2 regions of the Streptomyces corchorusii genome follow, and region 2 is predicted to be linked to the other one. Evidence: riboswitches for the same ligand, from Rfam matches in the RefSeq annotation. Region 2 holds a riboswitch; the other holds the start of a gene.
What was found. A riboswitch is a leader RNA that binds a small molecule or an ion and turns the genes downstream of it on or off. The one in region 2 is predicted to bind glycine.
Positions count from the first base shown of each region.

Region 1: linked by a shared signal. The riboswitch ahead of gcvT (glycine cleavage system aminomethyltransferase GcvT) and the one ahead of gcvP (aminomethyl-transferring glycine dehydrogenase) in region 2 are both predicted to bind glycine.

Region 1 is NZ_KQ948358.1:310,048-319,407, reverse strand. Features, by position in the region: gene glyA (serine hydroxymethyltransferase) at 1-1,085, opposite strand, end outside; gene gcvH (glycine cleavage system protein GcvH) at 1,100-1,477, opposite strand; gene gcvT (glycine cleavage system aminomethyltransferase GcvT) at 1,617-2,735, opposite strand; glycine riboswitch at 2,778-2,890, opposite strand; glycine riboswitch at 2,891-2,986, opposite strand; gene AQJ11_RS22495 (AAA family ATPase) at 3,166-3,834, shown strand; gene AQJ11_RS22490 (enhanced serine sensitivity protein SseB) at 3,901-4,692, shown strand; gene AQJ11_RS22485 (enhanced serine sensitivity protein SseB C-terminal domain-containing protein) at 4,882-5,667, shown strand; gene AQJ11_RS22480 (ABC transporter permease) at 6,017-7,015, shown strand; gene AQJ11_RS22475 (ABC transporter substrate-binding protein) at 7,071-8,825, shown strand; gene AQJ11_RS22470 (ABC transporter permease) at 8,898-9,360, shown strand, end outside.
Region 2 is NZ_KQ948364.1:7,912-17,271, forward strand. Features, by position in the region: gene AQJ11_RS31455 (bifunctional nuclease family protein) at 1-14, shown strand, start outside; gene AQJ11_RS31460 (MerR family transcriptional regulator) at 276-959, shown strand; gene AQJ11_RS31465 (DNA polymerase IV) at 1,041-2,531, shown strand; gene AQJ11_RS31470 (PRC-barrel domain-containing protein) at 2,453-2,824, opposite strand; glycine riboswitch at 2,944-3,038, shown strand; gene gcvP (aminomethyl-transferring glycine dehydrogenase) at 3,213-6,098, shown strand; gene AQJ11_RS31480 (TOBE domain-containing protein) at 6,154-6,573, opposite strand; gene AQJ11_RS31485 (ABC transporter ATP-binding protein) at 6,602-7,882, opposite strand; gene modB (molybdate ABC transporter permease subunit) at 7,879-8,739, opposite strand; gene modA (molybdate ABC transporter substrate-binding protein) at 8,736-9,360, opposite strand, start outside.

The sequences.
Region 1 (9,360 bases), on a different contig from region 2:
GTGACCATCGGCGGGCGCGGGTCGTTCGGGACGGCGTTGCGGTTGACCGTGATGCCGACCTCGTGGAGCCGGTCCTCGGCCTGCTGCCCGTCCAGCTCGGACGCGCGCAGGTCCACCAGGATCAGGTGCACGTCCGTGCCGCCGGACAGCACGTTCACGCCGGCCTCGCGGGCGTCCGGGGCCGTCAGGCGCTCGGCGAGGATGCGGGCACCCTCCACCGTACGACGCTGGCGCTCCTTGAACTCCTCCGAGGCCGCGACCTTGAAGGACACCGCCTTGGCCGCGATCACGTGCTCCAGGGGACCGCCCTGGAAGCCCGGGAAGACGGACGAGTTCAGCTTCTTCGCGAAGTCCTTCTTGGCGAGGATGATGCCGCCGCGGGGGCCGCCCAGCGTCTTGTGGGTGGTGGAGGTGACCACGTCGGCGTACGGCACCGGGTTCTCGTGCAGACCGGCCGCGACCAGGCCCGCGAAGTGCGCCATGTCGACCCACAGGTACGCGCCGGCCTCGTCGGCGATCCGGCGGAACTCGGCGAAGTCCAGCTGCCGCGGGTACGCCGACCAGCCCGCGATGATCACCTTGGGGCGGTGCTCCTTGGCGAGCCGCTCGACCTCGGCCATGTCGACCAGGCCGGTCTCGGCGTCCACGTGGTAGGCGACCACGTCGAACTGCTTGCCGGAGAAGTTCAGCCGCATGCCGTGGGTCAGGTGGCCGCCGTGCGCCAGGTCCAGGCCGAGGATGGTGTCCCCGGGCTGGGCCAGCGCGAAGAGGGCCGCCTGGTTCGCGGAGGCGCCGGAGTGGGGCTGCACATTGGCGTACTCGGCGCCGAACAGCTCCTTGACCCGGTCGATGGCGATCTGCTCGGCGACGTCGACGTGCTCGCAGCCGCCGTAGTAGCGGCGGCCCGGGTAGCCCTCGGCGTACTTGTTCGTCAGGACCGAGCCCTGGGCCTCCATCACCGCGAGCGGCGCGAAGTTCTCGGAGGCGATCATCTCCAGGGTCGACTGCTGACGGCGCAGCTCGGCGTCGACCGCGGCGGCGATCTCCGGGTCCAGCTCGTGCAGGGGCGTGTTCAGGACAGTCATACGGCTACGACTCCTCAGCCGGCGGAAAAGGCGGTGTACTCGTCGGCGGAGAGCAGGTCGGCCGGCTCCTCCGCGACGCGTACTTTGAACAGCCAGCCACCCTCGAAGGGGGCGGAGTTCACCAGCGACGGGTCGTTGACGACGTCCTCGTTGACCTCGGTGACCTCACCGGTGACCGGGGAGTACAGGTCGGACACCGACTTCGTCGACTCCAGCTCGCCGCAGGTCTCGCCCGCGGACACCGTGGAGCCGACCTCGGGGAGCTGGACGAAGACGACGTCACCGAGCGCGTTGGCCGCGTGCTCCGTGATGCCGACCGTCGCGACGCCGTCCTCGGCGGCCGACAGCCACTCGTGCTCCTTGCTGTAGCGCAGCTGCTGGGGGTTGCTCATGGCCTGAATTCTCCTGTACGCGCGAGGGTGCTGATGACGGGGTGACTAAGGAAACCGCTGGTGAGCGGGGGAATGTGCGCAGAGTCACGCCCCGGCCACGGGACCGGGGTCCCCGGGCGGGCGCGACCGCGGCCGGTGTCTACTTCCGGCGCTTGTAGAACGGCAGTGCCACGACCTGGTACGGCTCGTGGGTGCCCCGGATGTCCACGCCGACGCCCTCGGTGCCCGGCGCCGCGTGCGCGGCGTCGACGTAGGCCATGGCGATCGGCTTGCCCAGGGTGGGGGAGGGAGCGCCGGAGGTGACCTCGCCGATCACCTCGCCGCCGGCGACGACGGCGTACCCGGCGCGCGGCACCCGGCGGCCCTCGGCGACCAGGCCGACCAGGACCCGCGGCGGGTTCTCCTGGGCCCGGGCGGCGGCCTCGGTGAGCGCCTCGCGCCCGACGAAGTCGCCCTCCTTCTCGAACTTGACCACGCGGCCGAGCCCGGCGTCGAAGGGGGTGAGGGAGGTGGTCAGCTCGTGCCCGTACAGCGGCATGCCCGCCTCCAGGCGCAGGGTGTCCCGGCAGGACAGCCCGCACGGGACGAGCCCGGCGCCCTCGCCGGCCTTGGTGAGCGCCTGCCACAGCTCGACCGCGTGCTCGGGCCGCACGAACAGCTCGAAGCCGTCCTCGCCGGTGTAACCCGTGCGGGCGATCAGCGCCGGGACGCCGGCGACCGTGCCGGGCAGGCCGGCGTAGTACTTCAGGCCGTCGAGGTCGGCGTCGGTGAGGGACTTCAGGATGCCGGGGGACTCCGGGCCCTGCACGGCGATCAGCGCGTAGGCGTCCCGGTCGTCCCGGACCTCGGCGTCGAAGCCCTCGGCGCGCTCGGTCAGGGCGTCCAGCACCACCTGGGCGTTGGAGGCGTTGGCCACGACCATGTACTCGGTCTCGGCGAGCCGGTAGACGATCAGGTCGTCCAGGATGCCGCCGTCGGCCTGGCAGATCATGGTGTAGCGGGCGCGGCCGACGCCGACGGAGGCGATGTCGCCGACCAGGGCGTGGTTCAGGACCGCGGCTGCCTGGTCGCCGGTGACGGTGATCTCGCCCATGTGGGAGAGGTCGAAGAGACCGGCCCGGGTCCGCACGGCGAGGTGCTCGTCGCGCTCGGAGCCGTAGCGCAGGGGCATGTCCCAGCCCGCGAAGTCGGTCATCGTCGCACCGAGCGCGCGATGTACGGCATCGAGCGCGGTGTGGCGGAGTTCAGTGCTGCTCATCGGACGGTCGTCTCCCAAGGCGAGCGGACAGGCGAGGAACGTTCCTCCCCATCTGTCATCGGAACCTGAGAGGTTCGCCACGACCGCCACAGGGACGATCAGGGCTTGCACCTTGGGTGGAGCCACTGACACAGCGGCCCGCTTTTCAGATGTGCCTCGCCCGCGCGGTAACGGGGCCTGAGAGATTCAAGGGAGGGACTTGCTCCTTCGGCGTCCCAGCCCGGGGCTGGGAACTCTCCCGCGCGGATTCAAGCGGCCGGTATGCAGTTGGCGGGCACATCATTGCACGCCGCTCCCCGCCCATCCAGAGCGCGCTCCTTGTGACCGAGCTGTGGCAGAACGCACACGTACCTCCTACCGTTGCCCATTACCTTCTCTTTACAGAGAACGGGCATGGGGATGACCAAGCCCACTGGGGAGGACGATCACGGTGAACAGGACATCGGCCTACGCCACCGACGCCGGCATCGCGGTGCCGGGACGGCCCTCCGCCCAGGCCCGCGGGCGCCGCGCGGACGGTCCCGCCCCGGTCGTCCGCGACCTGCGCGACCGCGCGGGCCGCAGCCCGCACGCCCTGCTCTTCGGCCCCCGCGACCTGGTGGTGATCACCGGTCTGCCCGGCAGCGGCAAGTCCACCCTGATGCACCGCGCGGTCACCGGCCACCGCGTCGACTCCCAGGACACCCGGGACCGCTGGGACGCCCGCGTCCCCCGCTCCGTCCCGTACGCGCTCTACCGCCCCCTGGTCCGCCTCGCCCACTACGCCGCGCTGCGCAGGGCCCTGCGCACCGGCGAGGGCGTCGTCGTGCACGACTGCGGCACCCAGCCCTGGGTGCGCGCCTGGCTGGCCCGCGAGGCCCGGCGCCGCGGCGCCACCCTGCATCTGCTCCTGCTCGACGTCAGCCCCGAGACCGCCTGGGCGGGCCAGCGCGAGCGCGGCCGGGGCGTCTCCCGCTACGCCTTCCGCCGCCACCGCCGTACGACCGCCCGGCTGCTGCGCGCGGTGGAGAAGGGGGCGCTGCCCGCCGGCTGCGGGGCGGCGGTGCTGCTGGACCGGGACGCGGCGGACGTCCTCAGCCGGGTCGGCTTCGTTCGGTGAGGCACTGTCACAGCCACCCGCTAGCCTTCTTGCTCACAGCAGTGGTTCCCAGCAGGCGGTAGGCAGATGGACTTCCCGGCGGACATCCCAGCGGACTTCCCGGCACAGGCGCACCCCCACCCGCACGGCGGTTGGCCCGGCAACGAGCTGGAGGAGGTGCTGTCGGCCTCCCTCGGCATCCCCTCGGCGGGCGACCGGATCATCGAGGTCATCGGCCGCAGCTTCCTGTGGATACCGCTGCCCAACGGCGGTGGCCCGCACAGCGGGCCGCTGGACCTGCCCACGATGGAGATCGACGGCCAGGTGTACGTCCCGGTGTTCAGCTCCGAGGAGCAGCTGCGCCAGGCGGCCGGTCCCCACATGTCGTACACCATCGCCCCCGCCGTGGAGTTCGCGCGCGGCCTGCCGCCGCAGGCGGGCATCGCGGTGAACCCGGGCGGTGTGGTCGGCATCCCGCTGCCGCCCGGCGCCGTGGCCGAGCTGTGCCGCGCCGGCCGCACCCCGCTCGACGGGCCCAACGCCGGCGGCCGGGTCCGCCTCTTCGAGCCCGACTGGCAGGACGATCCGGTCGACTTCCTCTCCGCGGCCTCCGCCGAGTTCGCCGAGACCGGCGTGGTCCTCACCGCCCGCCGCTGCCTGGCCGCCATCGAGACGGCCGACCCGGTGATGTTCGTGGGCGTGGAACTCTCCCAGTGGGAGGGCGACATCCGGACGCTGCCCCTGGACGCCCTCGGCAGGGCCCTCGGCCGGGTCCCGGTCAAGTGGCCGGTCAACCTGATCCTCATGGACGTGGCCGAGGACCCGGTCTCCGACTGGCTGAAAACGAACGTCCGGCCCTTCTACCAGTACGGCCACTAGGGTCCTTCGTTTGGATCAGGCCGGCGCAGGGGGCGCGGGGCGCCGCGCGGGAACCCACCACCACCCGCACCCGCGCACGAACAGAAGGCCCCGAGCCACTGGGCGCTTAAGCTGTCTCCAAACGCGGGGCACGGAGTAGAAGGGCCGGTACAACAGGTGAGCGCGAGCCACAGCGGCAGCGTCGAGCACATGCTGCGCCAGGTCACCCCGGGACGCTACGACGCCTACGAGGCCCTGCTCCGCGCCCTCGCCACCCCCTCCTCCGGCCAGATCTGGATGCTCCTGTGGCACGGCCAGGCCGGCTCCCCGGACGCCCAGTACGGGGACATGGAGGTGGACGGCTCCCACTACGCCCCCTGCGTCACCTCCGCCCAGGAACTGTCGGCCAGCGGCTGGAACCGCTCGTACGAAGTGGTCGACGGCCTGGACGTGGCCCGCACCCTCTACCCCGACCACTACGGCCTCTGGCTCAATCCGCACGCCCCGGGCGGCGGAGTCGGCATCCCCTGGCTGGACCTGCGCCGCATCGCCACCGGTCTGGACCGCCAGCCCGCCGGCCCGCTGCGCCTGTCGGAGCCCGGCATCGAGATCCCGCAGTTCTACGCCCTCCTCGCGCAGAACGCGCACCGCACCCCCGCGCTGCGCTCGCTGCGCCGCGCCTGGGTCCAGCCCGCGCTCGGGGCGCCGTATCTCGCCATCGGCCTGGACGTCTACGAGACCTCGCCCGCCGCGGTCGACTCGGTGCGCGCGATGATGCAGCAGTCCATCGGCGCGGTCCCGGAGGGGCTGCCGGTGTCGACGGTCGCGATGACGGACGGCTACGACCCGGTGGTGATGTGGATGCGGGCCAACGCGCGCCCGTTCTACGACCGCGAGGCGCACGCCCCCGTGCCGCAGCCCCAGCTCCAGGCACCGGTCCCGCCGCAGGCCCCGGCCGGCGGGTACGGCTACCCACCGGTGCACGGCGGTTACTGACAACCAAGCGGAGTGACAGGGGTTTTGACGCCGGGTCGCAGAATTTACACGGACGACACACTTCTGCGCGCGTAGACATCGCCTGATCGCCCCGAACCGCGTAGATTCACCGTTCTGCCCCAACTGGCCCGCGTCCGATACCCGTTACCCACTGATCGGATAACGGAATCCCCTGGACTGCATCACGGTTGCGCATACTTTCGCCGTCAGCTCTGGCGGGTGATCGCAAAGACGCTGAAGACTCCCGACTCAGACATGAGGTCGAGACCTCATGCTCGATGGCAAGTCGACAAAGCCGCAATCCGCGGCAGCGCAGGCCGGTCACCACCGGCGAGAGGGGTCGCTCACCGTGACCGCACCGATCGAGACCACCGGGGCGGCAGCCGAGGCACAGCCGGAGGCTGTGCTGGAGGGTGCCGGTAAGGGGCAGATCGAGGGTCGTTCCCTGGGCCAGATCGCCTGGACCCGGTTCAAGAAGGACAAGGTCGCCGTCGCGGGCGGCGTCGTCGTGATCCTGCTGATCCTTCTCGCGATCCTCTCCCGCCCCATCCAGGCCCTCTTCGGCCTCGACCCCAACGCCTTCCACCAGGACCTGATCACGCCCGACACCTCGCTGCCCTCGGGCGGCTGGGGCGGCATGAGCCTCGATCACCCGCTCGGCGTGGACCCCAAGTTCGGCCGTGACATCGCCACCCGCATCCTGGAGGGCTCCTGGGTGTCGCTGGTGGTGGCGTTCGGCGCGACGATCCTGTCCAACGTCATCGGCGCGATCATGGGCGTCGTCGCGGGCTACTACGGCGGGCGGGTCGACTCGGTCATCAGCCGGCTGATGGACACGTTCCTCGCCTTCCCCCTCCTGCTCTTTGCGATCGCCATCTCCGCCACCCTCCAGGGCGGCGCGTTCGGTCTCAACGGGCTGCCGCTCCACCTGAGCGTGCTGATCTTCGTCATCGGCTTCTTCAACTGGCCCTACCTGGGCCGGATCGTGCGAGGCCAGACCCTCGCCCTGCGTGAGCGCGAGTTCGTGGACGCCTCCCGGGGCATGGGCGCCAAGGCCCCGTACATCCTGTTCCGGGAGCTGATGCCCAACCTGGTCGGCCCGATCATCGTCTACTCGACGCTGCTCATCCCGACCAACATCCTCTTCGAGGCGTCCCTCAGCTTCCTCGGCGTCGGCATCCAGCCCCCGCAGGCGTCCTGGGGCGGCATGCTCCGTGAGGCGGTCACCTACTACAAGGTCGATCCCCAGTACATGATCGTCCCCGGTCTCGCCATCTTCGTGACCGTCCTGGCCTTCAACCTGCTGGGTGACGGTCTCCGCGATGCTCTCGACCCGCGCAGCCGCTGACGCCTGCCGCGGAGAGCCCGAAAAGTTTCCAACAATGGAGGGGAAAGCGCCCATCATGCGAAGGTCAGCGCTGGCCGCGATCGCGGCCATCGGCTCCGCCAGCCTGTTTCTTGCGGGTTGCAGCAAGGCCGATGACAACAAGAACGAGAACGGCAACACCAAGTCGGCCGGTGCCAACGCCGCGACCAAGGGCATCGTGAACGTGTCCGACAAGAAGGGCGGCACGGTCACCTACGAGATGGCCGACGTGCCGGACTCCTTCGACCCGGGCAACACGTACTACGCCTACATGTACAACCTCAGCCGGCTGTGGGCCCGCCCGCTGATGACCTTCAAGCCGGGCGCCGGCCAGGAGGGCAACACCCTGGTCCCGGACCTCGCCGCGAGCAAGGGCGTCCCGAGCGACGGCGGCAAGACCTGGACGTACAAGCTGCGTTCGGGCCTGAAGTACGAGGACGGCTCGCCGATCACCTCGAAGGACGTCAAGTACGCCGTCGAGCGCTCGAACTTCGCGCGTGACGTGCTCTCCCTCGGCCCGAACTACTTCCAGCAGTTCCTGGCCGGCGGCGACAAGTACAAGGGCCCGTACAAGGACAAGAGCGACAAGGGCCTGTCCTCCATCCAGACGCCGGACGACACCACGATCGTCTTCCACCTGAAGCAGGCCTTCCAGGAGTTCGACTACCTGGTCGCCGCCCCGCAGACGGCCCCGGTGCCCAAGGCCAAGGACACCGGCGTCGACTACGTCAAGCACATCGTGTCCTCCGGCTCCTACAAGTTCCAGAGCTACGACGACGGCAAGCAGGCCGTCCTCGTGCGCAACGAGAACTGGGACGCGAAGACCGACCCGCTGCGCAAGCAGCTGCCGGACAAGATCGTCGTCAACCTGAAGGTCAACCCGGAGAAGATCGACCAGGACGTCATGGCGGGCGACGCCATCGACCTGGCCGGCACCGGCGTCCAGGCCTCGACCCAGGCCGACGTCCTCACCGACCCCGCCAAGAAGGCCAACACGGACAACACCTACGGTGGCCGCCTGGTCTACATGGCGATCAACACCAAGGTGAAGCCGTTCGACAAGGTCGAGTGCCGCAAGGCCGTCCAGTACGCGATCGACAAGGTCTCGGTGCAGACCGCCGAGGGCGGCCCGATCCGCGGTGACGTCGCCTCCACCGTGCTGCCGCCGGACATCCCGGGCTACAGCAAGTCCGACGTCTACGCCACCTCCGGCAGCAAGGGTGACGCCGCCAAGGCCAAGGAGCAGCTGAAGGCCTGCGGCAAGTCCTCGATCTCGACGAACATCTCGGCCCGTTCGGACCGTCCGCAGGAGATCGACGCCGCCACGGCGATCATCAACTCGCTGAAGAAGGTCGGCATCAACGCCAGCCTGAAGCAGTACCCGTCGGGCAAGTACTTCACCGACTACGCGGGTGTGCCGAAGTTCACCGAGAAGCAGAACATCGGCCTGATCATGATGCAGTGGGGTGCCGACTGGCCCTCCGGCTACGGCTTCCTCCAGCAGATCCTGAACGGCAAGGCGATCAGCCAGTCCGGCAACACCAACCTGTCGCAGTACAACAACAAGGACGTCAACGAGCTGCTGGGCAAGGCGATCGGCACTCAGGACACCAACGAGCGCAACACGCTCTACACGCAGATCGACAAGAAGACCATGGACGACGCCGTCCTGGTCCCGCTGACCTACTTCAAGGTCCTCCTGGGCCGCCCGCAGAGCTACACCAACCTGGTTTCCACGGCGGCCTTCAGCGGTCAGTACGACTACCTCAACATCGGCGTCGCGTCGAAGTAGCAGCCCCGGAAGGCAGGTGAAGGCATTGGTGCCCGCGGGCTTCGCGGCCCGCGGGCACCAGCGCCGGTCCCCGTGATCTCGTACATCCTCCGCCGGACGGTCGCGGCAGTGATCCTGCTGCTGGTCGTCTCCGCGGTCACCTTTGCCATCTTCTTCCTGCTGCCACGGCTCGCCGGCCAGACAGCGGATCAGCTGGCGCAGCAGTACATCGGCAAGAGCCCGTCGAAGGCGGACATCGCCGCGGTCAAGCACAACCTCGGTCTGGACCAGCCGGTCTACCTCCAGTACTGGCACTTCATCAAGGGGATCGTGGCCGGTGCCGACTACAACATCGGTCCCACCACGGTGCACTGCGACGCCCCGTGCTTCGGCTACTCCTTCAAGACCCACGAGGCGGTCTGGCCGCAGCTCACCAGCCGGCTGCCGGTGACCATCTCGCTGGCCGTGGGTGCCGCCGTGCTGTGGGTCCTGTCGGGCGTGGCCATCGGTGTCGTCTCGGCGCTGAAGCCCCGTTCCTTCTTCGACCGTGCCTTCA
Region 2 (9,360 bases):
CCAGCAGCCAGTGAGCCCTGGGACCGGCCCGTCCGCCCCGGTGGTCCACCGGGGCGGACGGCGGCCCCGCACGGCCCTCGCCCCGGCAATTGCCCCCGGCCAGTGAGAGCGTCCTACGGCCCCCCGTCAGCGCATTCGGCTAGCCTTTCCCCGCGGTGGGACACGGGAAACCACTCCTTGGGTGATTATCACTCGGCGTGCCGAGTGTGGCGATCGTTGACGCACCCCTGGTGACTGCCTACCGTCGAGAAGGCAGGTCAAGGACGGAGGTCGGCGTGAGAACCAGCGGCGACGGTACGGCTGGGGGTGCCCCCGGACGCGGTTTCGGGGAGAGCGGTCCGTACCCGCCCCCGAGCTCGCGACCGCGCTCAGGCGGGGGTCATGCCCATCCCGGCAGCGCGGTGGAGCACGCTCCGCAGCTGCCGACGGCGGTGCCGAACGGCGGAGGGGTGGCGTCCATGGCGTCCGAGGAGATCGGCTACCGCGGGCCCACGGCCTGCGCGGCTGCCGGCATCACCTACCGGCAGCTCGACTACTGGGCCCGCACCGGTCTGGTCGAGCCCAGCGTACGGCCCGCCTACGGGTCGGGCACCCAGCGTCTGTACAGCTTCCGGGACGTCGTCGTCCTGAAGATCGTGAAGCGGTTCCTGGACACCGGGGTGTCCTTGCAGAACATCCGCACGGCCGTCCAGCACCTCAGGGAACGCGGTTTCCGCGACCTGGAGCGGATGACCCTGATGAGCGACGGCGCGACCGTGTACGAGTGCACCTCGCCGGACGAGGTGCACGCCCTGCTCCAGGGCGGTCAGGGCATCTTCGGGATCGCTGTCGGCGTGGTGTGGCGGGACGTGGAAAGCGCCCTCTCCCAGCTGCACGGCGAGCGCATCGACACCGGCGAGACCCTGGTCGGGCACAACCCCGCGGACGAGCTGGCGCGGCGCCGCAACCGGGCGGTCTGACCTCCGGCTCCGGCCGCCGGCCCTCTCGCGGGGCGCCCCGGCCGCACGGCGTTGTCAGTGCCGTGGTGCAGCATCGGAGATGTGAGAAACGCGCCCACGATCCTGCATCTCGACATGGATGCCTTCTTCGCCTCGGTGGAGCAGGCGTCCAAGCCGAGCCTGCGCGGGAAAGCGGTGGTCGTGGGCGGGCTCGGACCGCGCGGGGTGGTGGCGACCGCGTCGTACGAGGCACGGGTGTTCGGGGTCCACTCGGCGATGCCCATGTCCCAGGCGCGCCGGCTGGCACCCAACGCCGCGTACCTGGTGCCGCGCTTCACCCTGTACCGGACGATCAGCGAGCAGGTGATGGCGCTGCTGCGGGAGCTGTCACCGCTGGTGGAGCCGCTGAGCCTGGACGAGGCGTTCGTGGACCTGGAGGCCGGGGGAGCGGCCTGGGACGGGGAGTCGGCGCGGCGGGCCGGGGAGAAGCTGCGCGCGGACATCCGGGCGGTCACCGGGCTCACTGGATCGGTGGGGCTCGCCGCCTCCAAGATGCTCGCGAAGATCGCCTCCGAGCAGGCCAAGCCGGACGGCCTGCGGCTGATCGAGCCGGGCACGGAGCGGGCGCTGCTGGCGCCGATGCCGGTGCGCACCCTGCCGGGGGTCGGACCGGCCACCGGGGACCATCTGCGCCGGGCCGGGATCACCACGGTGGAGGAACTGGCGGAGGCCGGCGAGGACGAGCTGGTCCGGCTGCTCGGCAAGGCGCACGGGCACGCGCTGTACGCCATGGCCCTGGCCCGGGACGAGCGGCCCGTGGTGGCCGAGCGGGAGACCAAGTCGGTGTCGGTGGAGGACACGTACGACGTGGACATCCACGACCGGCTGCGGGTCGGTCTGGAGGTGCAGCGGCTGGCCGACCGGTGTGTGGGGCGGCTGCGCCAGGCCGGGCTGTCCGGGCGGACCATCGTGCTGAAGGTGCGGCGGTACGACTTCTCCACCCTGACCCGCTCCGAGACGCTCAGGGGGCCCACGGACGACCCCGTGGTCATCCGCGAGGCGGCGGCGCGACTGCTGGACTCCGTGGACACCACGGGCGGGGTGCGGCTGCTCGGGGTGGGGGTGTCCGGGCTCGCCGACTACACGCAGGAGGACCTGTTCGCGCAGGCGATACCCGTGCCCGCGGCGAAGGAGCCGGAGAAGGATGCGGTGGAGGCTGTCGTGGAGCGGGCGGAGCCGGTCGAGCGGCAGTGGCGGGCCGGACAGGACGTGCGGCACGCGGAGCACGGGCACGGGTGGGTGCAGGGGAGCGGGCTGGGGCGGGTGACCGTGCGGTTCGAGACGCCGCACTCCCCTCCGGGGCGGGTGCGGACGTTCTTCTCCGACGATCCCGCGCTGGAGTCCGCCGATCCGCTGCCGTTGGTCCCGGATTCCTCCCACCCGGCCGAACGTCCCGGTCCGCCCGACCGCGGCCGTCGCACGGCTCCGTCCCGGCCCCCGGAGGACCTCGCGGCTCAGGCCTCCTCCGACCCCGCCAGCTTGCCGAAGTCGCGGTCCGGGACCTTGGGGGGTGAGGCCACGTCGAGGCCGTAGTGGTGGTAGAGCTGGAGCTCCTGTTCGGGGGAGAGGTGGCGGCCCACGCCGAAGTCGGGGGCGTCCTTGATGAGGGAGCGGTCGAAGGGGACGTGCAGGGTGCCCTCGACGAGTTCGCTGGGCTCCAGCGGCACGAAGGCGTCCCGGGAGAACAGGCCGGTGCGTATGGCCGCCCATTCGGGCACGCCGGTCGCGTCGTCCAGGTACACCTCGTCGATGGTGCCGATCTTGGTGCCATTGCGGTCGAACGCCTTGCGGCCGATCAGGTTGCGTGGATCGATGTCGGTCTGCACGGTCCCTCTCCCTCCACGTGGTCGCAACTCATCCGTAAGCACTACAAAAGAGCACATTCAAGGAGGCGGCCACTCGAAGGCCCCGGTGTTGACCTCGCTGGTAGGCTGACAGCGGCTGTCGACCCCGTGCGGGAGAGTCCTCCGACCACCTCGGAGGCGCCGAAGGAGCAAATCCTCCCCGGAATCTCTCAGGCTCACGTACCGCACGGACGAGGTCACTCTGGAAAGCAGGGCGGATGTCGACGGCTTCCGCTCTCACCGACGGGGAAAGCCGGTGCCCACGGGCGTCCGGTGAAGCTCTCAGGTCGAGATGACAGAGGGGGAGGCCGTCGGGGTACCCGCGCCGTGGTGCCCCTCGCAGGTCGCGTCAGACCAGGAGGCCTCCGCAATGACCGCCCATCGCATTCCGCTCTCCGAACTCGAAGCGGGCACCCCGTTCGAGCAGCGCCACATCGGGCCCGACCAGGAGGCGCGGGCCAAGATGCTCGCGCAGGTCGGGTACGGCTCGCTCGACGAGCTGACCGCCGCCGCGGTGCCGGATGTGATCAAGAATGCCGACGCCCTGGACCTGCCGGGCGCCCGCACCGAGGCCGAGGTGCTCGCCGAGCTGCGCTCGCTCGCCGACCGCAACCAGGTCCTCGGCTCCATGATCGGCCTGGGCTACTACGGCACCTTCACGCCCCCCGTCGTCCTGCGCAACGTCATGGAGAACCCGGCCTGGTACACGGCCTACACGCCGTACCAGCCGGAGATCTCCCAGGGCCGCCTGGAGGCCCTGCTGAACTTCCAGACGATGGTCGCCGAGCTGACCGGTCTGCCCACCTCCGGCGCCTCCCTGCTGGACGAGGGCACCGCCGCCGCCGAGGCCATGGCGCTCTCCCTGCGCATGGGCAAGAACAAGAAGGGCCTGTTCCTGGTCGACGCGGACGCGCTGCCGCAGACCATCGCCGTGATCCAGACCCGCGCCGAGCCGACCGGCGTCGAGGTCGTCGTCGCCGACCTCGGCGACGGCATCCCGGCGGACATCGCCGAGCGCGAGATCAGCGGCGTGCTGATCCAGTACCCGGGCGCCTCGGGTGCCGTACGGGACATCAAGCCCGTCATCGACCAGGCGCACGAGCTGGGCGCCCTGGTCACGGTCGCCGCCGACCTGCTCGCGCTGACCCTGCTGACCTCGCCGGGCGAGCTCGGGGCGGACATCGCCGTCGGCACGACCCAGCGCTTCGGTGTGCCGATGGGCTTCGGCGGCCCGCACGCCGGCTACATGGCCGTACGCGAGAAGTTCGCGCGCAGCCTCCCCGGCCGGCTCGTCGGCGTCTCCGTCGACGTCGACGGCAACAAGGCCTACCGCCTGGCGCTCCAGACCCGTGAGCAGCACATCCGCCGCGAGAAGGCCACCAGCAACATCTGCACCGCCCAGGTGCTGCTCGCCGTGATGGCCGGCATGTACGCCGTCTACCACGGGCCGGAGGGCCTGCGGACCATCGCCCGGCGCACGCACCGGTACGCCACGATCCTCGCCGAGGGGCTGAAGGCCGGTGGCGTGGAGATCGTGCACGGCGCGTACTTCGACACCCTCACCGCGCGGGTGCCCGGCAAGGCCGCCGCGGTCGTCGCCGCCGCCCGGGAGAACGGGGTCAACCTGCGCCTCGTCGACGCCGACCACGTCTCGGCGGCCTGCGACGAGACCACCAACCGGGCCCAGCTGGCCGCCGTCTTCGCCGCCTTCGGTGTCGAGGGCGACATCGAGGCGCTGGACGAGACCGCCGAGGACACCCTGCCCGAGGCGCTGCTGCGCACCGACGCCTACCTCACCCACCCGGTCTTCCACCAGCACCGCTCCGAGACCGCGATGCTGCGCTACCTGCGCAAGCTGGCCGACCGCGACTACGCGCTCGACCGCGGCATGATCCCGCTGGGCTCCTGCACCATGAAGCTCAACGCGACCACCGAGATGGAGCCGGTCACCTGGCCCGAGTTCGGGCAGCTGCACCCCTTCGCACCCGTCGAGCAGGCCCAGGGCTACCTCGCGCTCATCCACGAGCTGGAGGACCGCCTCGCCGAGGTCACCGGCTACGACAAGGTCTCCCTCCAGCCGAACGCCGGCTCCCAGGGCGAACTGGCCGGTCTGCTCGCCGTACGCGGCTACCACCGCGCCAACGGCGACGAGCAGCGCACCGTGTGCCTCATCCCGTCCTCCGCGCACGGCACCAACGCGGCCAGCGCCGTGATGGCCGGCATGAAGGTCGTCGTCGTCAAGACCGCCGAGGACGGCGAGATCGACGTCGAGGACCTGCGCGCCAAGATCGAGCAGCACCGCGACGAGCTGGCGGTGCTGATGATCACCTACCCCTCCACGCACGGTGTGTTCGAGGAGCACGTCGCCGACATCTGCGCCCAGGTGCACGAGGCGGGCGGCCAGGTGTACGTCGACGGCGCCAACCTCAACGCGCTCGTCGGCCTCGCCAAGCCCGGCCACTTCGGCGGTGACGTCTCCCACCTGAACCTGCACAAGACGTTCTGCATCCCGCACGGCGGCGGCGGCCCGGGCGTCGGCCCGGTCGCGGTCCGCTCGCACCTGGCGCCGTACCTGCCGAACCACCCGCTCCAGCCGGAGGCCGGCCCCCAGACGGGCGTGGGCCCGATCTCGGCCGCCCCGTGGGGCAGCGCGGGCATCCTGCCGATCTCGTGGGCCTACGTCCGTCTGATGGGCGGCGAGGGCCTCAAGCGGGCCACGCAGGTCGCGGTGCTCTCCGCGAACTACGTCGCCAAGCGCCTGGAGCCGCACTACCCGGTGCTCTACACCGGCCCCGGCGGCCTCGTCGCGCACGAGTGCATCATCGACCTGCGCCCGCTGACCAAGGCGACCGGCGTGAGCGTGGACGACGTGGCCAAGCGCCTGATCGACTACGGCTTCCACGCGCCGACCATGTCCTTCCCGGTGGCCGGCACGCTGATGATCGAGCCGACCGAGTCCGAGGACCTGACCGAGCTGGACCGGTTCTGCGATGCGATGATCGCCATCCGCGCGGAGATCGACAAGGTCGGCTCCGGCGCGTGGCCCGCCGAGGACAACCCGCTGCGCAACGCCCCGCACACCGCCGCCGCGCTCGGCGGTGAGTGGACGCACGCCTACAGCCGCGAGGAGGCCGTCTTCCCGGCCGGTGTCTCGGCCGCCGACAAGTACTGGCCGCCGGTGCGCCGCATCGACCAGGCCTACGGCGACCGCAACCTGGTGTGCTCCTGCCCGCCGCTGGACGCCTACGAGGACTGAGCGAACCGCTGACGAAGGCCCCGCCCGGATCTCCGGGCGGGGCCTTCGCGATGTCCTACGCCGTCGCCAGCGAGACCTCCGTCGCCTTGATCAGGGCGACGACGTCGGAGCCCACGAACAGGCCGAGGTCCCCGACCGCGTCCTTCGTGATCGCGGCGGTGAGTTCGCCGCCTTCCACGGCGACCCGGACGGTGGCCATGGCCTCGCCGAGCGAGAGGCGGATGACTGTGCCCCGCAGCTGGTTGCGGATCGACAGACCCTCGACCCGGTTGGCGGCCAGGGAGACCTCCGTCGCCTTCACCAGGGCGGTCACCGGGGAACCCAAGGCGAGGCCGAGCTGCTCGACGGCTTCCAGGGTGACGGCCGCGGTGAGGTCCTGGCCGCCGGTGAGCCGGACTTTGACGGTCGCCATGACTTCGCCCGGGCGCACCTCGGTGACGGTGCCGGGCAGCTGGTTGCGGATGCTCAGGGTCATGGGCACCCACCGTAGAGGGCCGGTCCGCTCAGGCCGGGTATGCGTGGGTCTGCGTCGCTTTGACCGTCGCCCAGACCGGTGCACCCGGGTGCAGGTCCAGCTCGGCGGCGGCGACCGTCGTCAGGTCCGCCGCGAGCGGCAGCTCACCGGTGAGGTCGGCGCGGATCTGATCGCCGTACGTCTCCAGGCCGGCGACCTCGCAGCGCCACAGGTTGCGGGCGCTGGCGCCGGAGGGCCGGTCCCGGAACAGGGTCACGGCGGACGGCGGGAAGGCCACGAAGGCCGGGCCCGACAGCTCCTCCGTGGTCGTGATCGCGGGCCCGGTGTCGAGCCGTACGGTGTGCCCCGCGGCCTGTCCGCGGTAGAGGTTGAGGCCGACGAGCCGCGCGATGTAGTCCGTGCGCGGGTGACGGGCGATGTCGGCGGGGGTGCCCTCCTGGACGACCCGGCCGTGCTCCACGACCACCAGCCGGTCCGCGAGCACCATGGCGTCCAGCGGGTCGTGGGTGACCAGCACGGAGACCGCCTCGAACTCGGCCAGGTGGCGCCGGAGCTGTGCGCGGACCTCCAGCCGGGTACGGGCGTCCAGGGCCGCCAGCGGCTCGTCCAGGAGCAGCAGCCGGGGACGGGTGGCCAGGGCGCGGGCGAGGGCCACGCGCTGGGCCTGGCCGCCGGACAGGCCGCGCGGCTTGGAGCCCGCGTGGGCCGTCAGACCCATCCGCTCCAGCCAGGCCGCCGCCTGGGCGCGGGCCTCCGCCTTGCGCACGCCCTGGCAGCGGGGGCCGAAGGCGACGTTGTCCAGGGCGGACAGGTGGGGGAAGAGCAGGTAGTCCTGGAAGACGACGCCGACCGGGCGGGACTCCGCGGGTGTGCGGGTCAGGGGGGTGCCGTCCAGGCGGAGGTGACCGTCGCTGAGGGGGGTGAGGCCGGCGAGGGCGCGCAGGGCGGTGGTCTTGCCGGCGCCGTTGGGGCCCAGCAGGGCGAGGACCTCGCCGGGAGCGGCTTTCAGGGTCACGTCCAGGCGGAAGGCGCCGCGGTCGACGACGAGGCGGGCGTCGAGACCGGAGGGCTGCTGCGGGTCGGTGGTGCGCGGCCGGCCCCCGGCCGGCTCCGGGTTCCCGCCCGCACCGGCCGTGCGGGTCTCGCCGCCGGGTCCGGGTGGCCCCTGCGGGACGGGAGCGCCTTCGGCGGCTGCGGCGGGTTCCTGTGCGGAGGCGGTGCCGTCCGTGGTCGGGGCGGGGTCGGTGGGTGCCGCGGGGTCCCGGGAGGGCTCGGTGCCGTCGGCGGCCTGGGGGCGGGGAGTCGTCATGACGTTGTCATCCAGCGGTCCCTGAGGCCCGCCAGTACCGCGATCGACACGGTCAGCAGGACCAGGCTGAGGGAGATGGCGGCCTCGGGGTCGTTCTGGAGGGCCAGGTAGACCGCCAGGGGCATGGTCTGGGTGCGGCCGGGGAAGTTGCCCGCGAACGTGATCGTCGCGCCGAACTCACCGAGCGCGCGGGCCCAGGCCAGCACCGCGCCCGCCGCGATGCCGGGCGCGATCAGCGGAAGCGTCACCCGGCGGAACGCGGTGAAGCGAGAGGCGCCGAGCGTGGTCGCCGCCTCCTCGTACCGCGGGTCGGCGGCGCGCAGCGTGCCCTCCACGCTGATCACCAGGAACGGCATCGCGACGAACGCCTCCGCGATCACGACCCCGGCGGTGGTGAACGGCAGCGTGATGCCGAACCACGCGTCGAGCCACCGGCCGATGACGCCGTTGCGGCCCAGGGCGAGCAGGAGGGCCACACCGCCGACCACCGGCGGCAGCACCAGCGGCAGGGTCACCAGGGCGCGCACGAGACCCCGGCCGGGGAACTCCGTTCGGGCCAGCAGCCAGGCCAGCGGCACACCGAGGACGAGGCTGACGGCGGTCGCCGCCGTGGCGCTCACCAGGGACAGCTGGAGCGCCTGCCACACCTCCGCGTCGGCCAGCCGGCCCGGCAGGCCGCGCCACGGCGCGCGGACGAGCAGGGCGAGCAGCGGCAGCAGCAGGAACGCCAGGGCCAGCACGCCCGGCAGCAGCAGCGGCAACGGCACTCCGCGCCGGCCCCCCGTGCCGACGCGGCGGCGCCGTGGTCGGCCCGTGCGGGGGCCGGTCGCGGCACCGGGCTTGTCGAGCGAGGTCACGGCTTGAGGAACCCGGCCTCGCTCAGCACCTTCTGGCCCTCGGCGGAGCGTACGAGGGCGACGAACGCCTTGGCGGCCTCGGTGTTCGGCGCGTTCTTCAGCAGCGCGATCGGGTAGTCGTTGACGGCCCGGGCCGATTCGGGGAACTCCACACCCTCCACCTTGTCACCGGCGGCCCTGACATCGGTCTTGTACACCACCGCCGCGTCGGCCTCCTTCAGCTCCACCTTGGTCAGGGCGCCCTTGACGTCCTGCTCGTAGGAGACCGGCGTGAGCTTGAGACCGCTCGCGTCCAGGGCCTTGTGGGCGGCGGCGCCGCACGGCACGGTCCTGTCGCACAGGACGACCTTCAGACCGGCCTTGGTGAGGTCCTTCAGGGAGGCCACCTTGTGCGGGTTGCCCGGTACGGTGGCGATCTCCAGCTGGTTGCGGACGAAGGTGACCGGGGTGCCGGCCGTGTCCTTCTGGTCCGTCACGACGGCCATGGTCTTGGGGCTGGCCGCGGCGAACACGTCCGCCGGGGCTCCGCCGGTGATGTTCGCGGCGAGGGTGTCGCTGCCGCCGAAGTTGAAGCTGACCTGTGTGCCCGGGTGCTGCTTCTCGAACTCCTTGCCCAGGGCC